2 regions of the Desulfitobacterium dehalogenans ATCC 51507 genome follow, and region 1 is predicted to be linked to the other one. Evidence: riboswitches for the same ligand, from Rfam matches in the RefSeq annotation. Region 1 holds a riboswitch; the other holds the start of a gene.
What was found. Region 1 has a riboswitch for cobalamin ahead of DESDE_RS16195 (AIR synthase related protein). Riboswitches for the same ligand answer to the same signal wherever they lie in the genome.
Positions count from the first base shown of each region.

Region 2: linked by a shared signal. The riboswitch ahead of DESDE_RS13185 (ABC transporter substrate-binding protein) and the one ahead of DESDE_RS16195 (AIR synthase related protein) in region 1 are both predicted to bind cobalamin.

Region 1 covers NC_018017.1:3,330,642-3,334,054, reverse strand. Annotated here, with positions in the region: gene metK (methionine adenosyltransferase) at 1-47, shown strand, start outside; gene DESDE_RS16200 (hypothetical protein) at 144-872, opposite strand; cobalamin riboswitch at 996-1,177, shown strand; gene DESDE_RS16195 (AIR synthase related protein) at 1,288-2,061, shown strand; gene DESDE_RS16190 (ECF transporter S component) at 2,125-2,637, shown strand; gene DESDE_RS16185 (ABC transporter ATP-binding protein) at 2,650-3,413, shown strand, end outside.
Region 2 covers NC_018017.1:2,735,676-2,739,088, forward strand. Annotated here, with positions in the region: gene DESDE_RS13175 (ABC1 kinase family protein) at 1-1,380, opposite strand, end outside; gene DESDE_RS13180 (phasin family protein) at 1,408-1,707, opposite strand; cobalamin riboswitch at 1,852-1,995, shown strand; gene DESDE_RS13185 (ABC transporter substrate-binding protein) at 2,113-3,084, shown strand; gene DESDE_RS13190 (FecCD family ABC transporter permease) at 3,173-3,413, shown strand, end outside.

The DNA.
Region 1 (3,413 bases):
AAAAGACCGATAAGGTAGATGCGCTGCGGGAGCAAGCCGGCTTATAGAGTATAAAGTTCAGAAGCAGATGGATAAGGCCGGAGGATTGTTTCAATAGGAACAATCCTTCGGCCTTGATTAGTTTAGAAGATAGAATAAACTCTTTATTTTTGGAATCTTAATCTTCTGAATAAAAAGATTCCTATGATTAAGCCAATGCTTCCCATAAGAAAGAGAGGTCCTGCTTGAGTGCCGAGTCCGCCAGATCCGCCAAAACCAAAAGTTTTTGCTTCATTTGCCTTTAATTTGATTTCATCCATCAATTCTTTAGTGTCTTTGAGTTGACCTTTTTCCAGCTTATAAGCGTCGTTGTCGCTAAAAGATAAGAATTGGCTGCCGTTGGAAGTTTTGCCGATCAAACCGCTAAGATGGAGAACCGGTTCATCGATATACTTCAGATCCTTCAATCCATTTAATGAGGCAATGTGCTCAAAGCGCACATAATCGATAGCATACTTTTCTTCTCTTACGCCAGAACCTATCAACTTGTAAGCTCCGCCTGCTTTCTCCACAATGTAGGTAATTCTATCCGAAACAGGTATGTGCCAGGTATTCGATTCTGTTAAAGCATCATATAAATCGATAGTTTGAGCCTTTCGGATTTTATGAACATTAATTCTGTGCACCCTATACCCCTTATCGCTTACTTTCATAGCTTCGGACGCTGTCAAATGGTGTGAAACATCACTTTCTTCTATCATCTGCTTTTGAAAACTCTTTACATCGAATTCAAAAGCATTTAGAACGTCATCAGGTAAATTCTCCATGGCCAGTGTGGGGGAACTAAAAATCAATATAAATAGTAAAGCCAGAATTGAAATTTTCGCTTTCACCAAAATCCCTCCTTCTTAATAGATTATCATGCTGTAAAACTTAATGCATCCAGCTTTTTGGAATAGAAAAGATTTTGACTTGACATTATAACATTTTCGGCTAAACTGAATTTAGTAGGTTTTAACAATTTAAGGATTTCAGGTGCCCTTCGCCAAGAAGGGAGAATAGGGAACCGGGTGCAATTCCCGGACGGACCCGCCACTGTAAAGAGGAGTCTCAGCGTTGGATGCCACTGGGTAACTGGGAAGGCAGCAATGAGACAATGACTCGAAGTCAGGAGACCTGCCTGGAGCCGGGAACACATGAAGTTTGGTAAAGTTCATGGTCATTTTGCTTTGTCTGAAAGGAAAAGCGAGGTGGCTATGGACTTTTTATTTTTGCAGAAAAACTATTTGGAGAGGAGAGTTGAATGGATTGGGGTATCAGGGAAGAGATGTTGAGGTGGTTTCTTTGAATGATACGCAATACCTTGTCGCAGCTTGCGACTCATGCGGTGCTATTGGTGAGAAAGAGCTGGATGTGGTCAAAGTTCCCTGGAGGATTACCGGCAGGTTGACGGCCCGGGTAGCCTTAATGGAAGTACTCGCAGTTGGAGCGGTTCCCCAGATGATGAGCATTGCCATTGCCAATGACCCCATACCCGCAGGGGAAGAAATAATGAAGGGGGTGAGAGAAGAGCTAAGGGCTTTGAACCTGATGTCCCTGCCTACGGCTATCAGCACAGAAAAGAATATGCCTACAAAACAAACGGGCTTAGGAATCACGGCCATCGGGCTTTGCGATCAAGATAAACTTCGCATTGGTAGATCCAAGCCGGGCAATAGCCTGTTTTGCCTGGGACTTCCTAAAGTGGGAACTGAGGCGGCTAACCCGGAAGATCCGGACATTCTGCAGGGGGTACATGTCGTTAAATTGCTTAGTGTCCCTGGAGTGTACGACATTATTCCGGTAGGCTCCCAGGGGATAAGGGGTGAAGCCGAAGCCCTTGCCAGGTCTATTGGTGCCCGGTTTATTAAAAATTCCCGATGTGAACTTGATATCCATAAATCAGCAGGACCTTCAACCTGTCTCATTTATACGGCATCAGAGGATATTGAATTAGGGGATTTTGGCAAGATACCCAACCATAAAATTGGCAGATTGGAAGAGGATGGAGGTGGAGGTCTCCAAACAGGAAATGAAGACTAAAATCCAAGAGAAATGTTAGCGGAAAGATTCAAATTAATGAAAGAAATGAAGGAGAGAATAACAATGATTGAGCCGGCAAAGAAAACAACGGTCCAAAAATCAGCTCAAAATATCAGACGAATTGCGATCATGGCGGTCTTTATCGCCTTGAGTGCGGTAGGAGCCTTGATTAAAATTCCCAGCCCACTGGGGACAGTGGCCTTAGATTCTGCTCCGGGTTTTTTCAGCGCTTTAGCCTTTGGCGGTCTCGAAGGCAGTATCGTTATTGCCATAGGCCATCTGCTGACCTCAGCGGTGGTCGGTTTTCCGCTGGGAATTCCTATGCATTTGGTCATCGCCATAGAAATGGCTGTCTTTGCGTTGATTTATCGCCTTGTCAATAAGAAAATCGGTTTGATTCCCGCTGTTATCATAACCTCCCTCCTCAATGGTGTGGTGGCTGCCTTTTCGGTCTTCCCCATAGGCGGTATGGGTGCTGTTTTAGGGTTAATGCCTTTTCTTTTATTGGGATCGGTATTGAATGTTGCGGTATCTGCTTTAGCCTATAAGGCACTTAAAGGAAGCCGACTGATCTAAAGGGGTGTTAGGGTGAAGCCAGTAATTGAATTAAGGGATGTCTCTTATCGCTATCCACGGTCAGAAGTCGAGAGTTTAAAACAAGTCAGCCTGGCAGTGAAAAAAGGAAAATTCATTGCTTTGATGGGTCCCACGGGAGCGGGGAAAACAACCTTAAGCTTGTGTCTGAATGGATTGATTCCCCAATTTCTGCAAGGTGAGATGCGGGGAGAGGTAATCGTTGGGGGTAAAGAGACTGATAAGATTCGGGTGCAGGAATTGGCCAAGCAGGTAGGGCTTGTACTGCAGGATGCAGAAAGTCAGATCGTCGGGCGAACCGTCGGGGAAGACGTGGCCTTTGGCCCCCGCAATTTCGGTATCTCTATGCAGGAGATTCAGCAAAGGGTTGCCCAAGCCCTGGCCCAAGTTCGGCTGAACGGCTATGATGAGCGCTCTACGGCGGAGTTATCGGGTGGAGAAAAACAAAGGCTGGTGATCGCCGGGGTGCTGGCCCTGGAGCCGGAAATACTGGTAATGGATGAACCGGCCTCCGAGCTGGATCCGGAAGGACGGTTCGAGATCTATCGGACCTTGGATGATCTCTGTCGTGAGGGTGAGCGGACGATTCTTGTCATTGAACATTCCAGTGAAGAAATCCTGCAAAGAGCCGATGAAGTCATTGTACTTAATCGCGGGAAAATTGCATGGCAAGGGGCACCGGAAGAGCTTTTTCGCAATATACCCCTTTTGCGGGAATTCGGGATAAAACCTCTTCCCGTCAGCTTATTAGGCTGGAA
Region 2 (3,413 bases), 590 kb from region 1:
GAGATTGAATAAAAGATCCGAGTATTCCCGAAAATGTTTCCAGGTTTTCTCGGCGAAAAAGACTGGATTGAGCCGTTCTTTAAGGAGCTGCTCTCCGAAGGGCTCGGCAATATCGATAATACTGATCTCGGGATCCAGCTGCTCCACGATGCCTTCCAGGCTTAGAAGGGATTTGCCCAGCAGTACCAGATCGGCGGGAATAATAATCCGGTGTTTATAGGTCACCTTAAACAGATCGTTGACGGCATTGCCCAGATCAACTTCACTCATAGGAACATCCAAGTACTTCTCTCTTAATAAATCCACATCCCGATACAATGCCTTGGGGTCCATATCCTCTGGAACGATCCCCATAGCAAACACGGCCTCCACCATGTCCTCCGTCTTCCGCCGCATCATCCCAATGACCAGGGAAGCGAAATGATCCTTCATATCCGGGGAAAGTCTGCCGATCATGCCGAAATCGATCAAGGAAATAACCTGCTGGGGCAAAACGAAAATATTTCCCGGATGAGGGTCCCCATGAAAAAAACCCTCGATTAAGATTTGTTTAAACATAGCTTTGATCAGGTTTTCCGCTAGTACCTTACGATCATAACCCAGCGCTTCAAGAGTCTCGAATTGGCTGAGTTTTACCCCTTGAATATATTCCAGAGTCAAGACCTTTTTATTAGAGTACTCTTTATAGACTTTAGGAATGCGAATCGTGGGATCTCCTTGAAATTGCTTCCCCATCCGTTCGGCATTGCTTCCTTCAATCTCATAGTCCAATTCATTGCGCAAGGAATTAGCGAATTCCTCCACCATATCCTTTACATGATACAGAGCTGCCCAATCCACGCGCTTTTCCGCCAAAGCAGCCAAGTCCAGAAGTATTTCCAGATCCGTCTCAATGGTCCGGGCAATATGAGGGCGCTGGATTTTCACCGCTACATTCTCCCCTGTTTTGAGAACAGCATAGTGGACTTGCCCGATAGAGGCAGCCGCCACCGGTTTTTCCTCAAAATGCTGAAAAATATCTTCCGGCAGGGCTCCCAGTTCCGTTTCAATAATTTGGCGAACGTCGGCAAAGGAAAAGGGGGGAACCTGATCCTGCAGTTTTTCCAGTTCAGTGATCAGGTAATCCGGAATAATATCCGGCCGAGTGCTGGCAATCTGCCCAATCTTAACATAAGTAGGCCCTAATTCCTCCAGGGCCTTACGCAAACGCTGACCGAGAGTTTGGGAGTCCGCCTCTTCTTCTCTCCTCAACATCCGCCTGGAATAAGAGATAAAATTAATAAGCCCCATCTCTTCCAGGATGAGGCTGAATCCATTACGGGCCAATACCGTGGCAACTTCCTTATACCGATGAACATGACGAATTTTTCTTCCAATCATGCTAATACCCCTAATCTATCCCCAAGTTCATTCCCCAGGCTTCTGGTTTTCCAATTGAGCGATTCGATTCTCCAGCCTTTCCATGTCCGCTTTACTGGGAAGATTAAGTTCTGCCAGGATTTTTTGCACTTGTTCCTTAATCTTGGTATAGATTTCATCCTGCTGATCCTCTCCCTTTTGGATCAGCTCATTCATCCATTCCTTGGATTCGCCGGCAGACAGCTCCCCCTTCTTTACCAATTCGTCCACGACCTTCTCGATTTGCTCTTTGCTCACGACCGCCAAGCCTAATCCCAAGGATAAACCTTTCTTTACTATATCTTGCATAATATACATCCCCCTGTCATGATTTCTATGCGAGTCCTTGCATTAGTATTCACGGGATTTCTGAAAACGATTCTTTATTTGCCATGAAGGCATACTCTAAGTGCATCTTGGCATTGTCAGGTGAATGCCTTATAATGATCTTAATTCAATACTGTACGATTAGGTTCTCAATCCATTTTTGGATAGAGTTAAAAGGGAAGCCGGTTCAATTCCGGCACGGTCCCGCCACTGTGAAACGAGTGAGTCATCACTCCCAAGTCAGGAACCTGCCTAATCATCAGCGACCCTCCTCGAGGACAGGAAATAGGCGCTGCAAGAGTCCACATAGTGCAGCAAAAACCTTTTATCCTGGCGGTAAAAGGTTTTTATTTTGTCTTGCCACCCTAACATGAAAGGAGAACCCAAATGAATAGAAAAAAACGGACACTGCTCACCCTGCTCATAACCCTAGGGGTGACCTTATTTTTGATCAGCGGCTGCAATCCAACCTCACAGCAAGGTGCGGCTTCTCCCGAAACACCGGCTGGACAAGATACCAACCAGTCCACAAGTTACCCTTTAACTTACACAGACGATACAGGAGTGGCAACCACCCTGGAAAAGGAACCCCTGCGCATTATTTGCCTGGCCCCGCCCTCCACGGAGATCTTAAGTGCTCTGGGCCTGGATGACAGGCTTATCAGCTTAACCGTCTATGATAATTACCCGGTGGGTATCCAGGAGAAAGCGGAATACGTCTTTGCAGATAGTTTAAACCCTAATATGGAACAGCTCATCCAGCTCAAACCGGATTTGGTTGTTACAGGGATGCATAACCAAGACTTTATCAACTCCCTGCGCAATTTAGGTATCCCTGTGGTTCATTTAAACCCGCAAAGTCTGGAAAGCACTTATCAAGCCATCGAGAAACTGGGATACATCACCAATACCCAGAAACAGGCACAGACAGTGGTCCAAGGAATGAACGAAAAGGAACAGGCCATTGCGGATAAAGTGGGGACTATCAAGGAATCCGACCGGGTCAAGGTATGGATTGAAGTGGATCCGGGCCTTTTTACCGCCGGTGAAGGAACTTTTCTTAATGAGCTCATCACCAAAGCGGGGGGAATCAATATCGCCAGTGATGTCCAAAACTGGGCACAATACAGCGAGGAGCAGGTGATTGATAAGAACCCTCAGGTTATCCTGAGCACCTACTCTTACTATATGGATAATGTAAAGGCCACTATCTTAGCCCGTCCAGCTTGGCAAGGCATTGATGCTATTGCCCATGACCGTATTTACGATCTGGACAGTGATATGGTTACCCGCTCCGGTCCCCGGATCATTGACGGCCTGGAGACGATCGCCAAAGCCCTTTATCCGGATCTTTTCTAACCCGCAGCCTTTTGTATTTTTGATACGGCATATAGTATTCAGTATGGGGAGAGACTTATTGACTTGAATTTAAGGAGGACAACATGAGATGAATTCCAGAACTTTCCCCAAAGGCATCACATGGATTTTGGCCCTGTCCTTTCTCCTGCTTCTTTCCGTTGTGATCTGTGTAATGACCGGCTCTGTCTCCCTGCCCTTTCATCTTACCTGGAAGATTATTTTAAGCCATCTGCCTTTTTTTAACTTTGACCCCAGCTGGACTCCTGCCCAAGAATCCATCGTTTGGAATCTGCGCCTGCCCCGCGTCTTTTTAGCTTTGATCGTAGGGG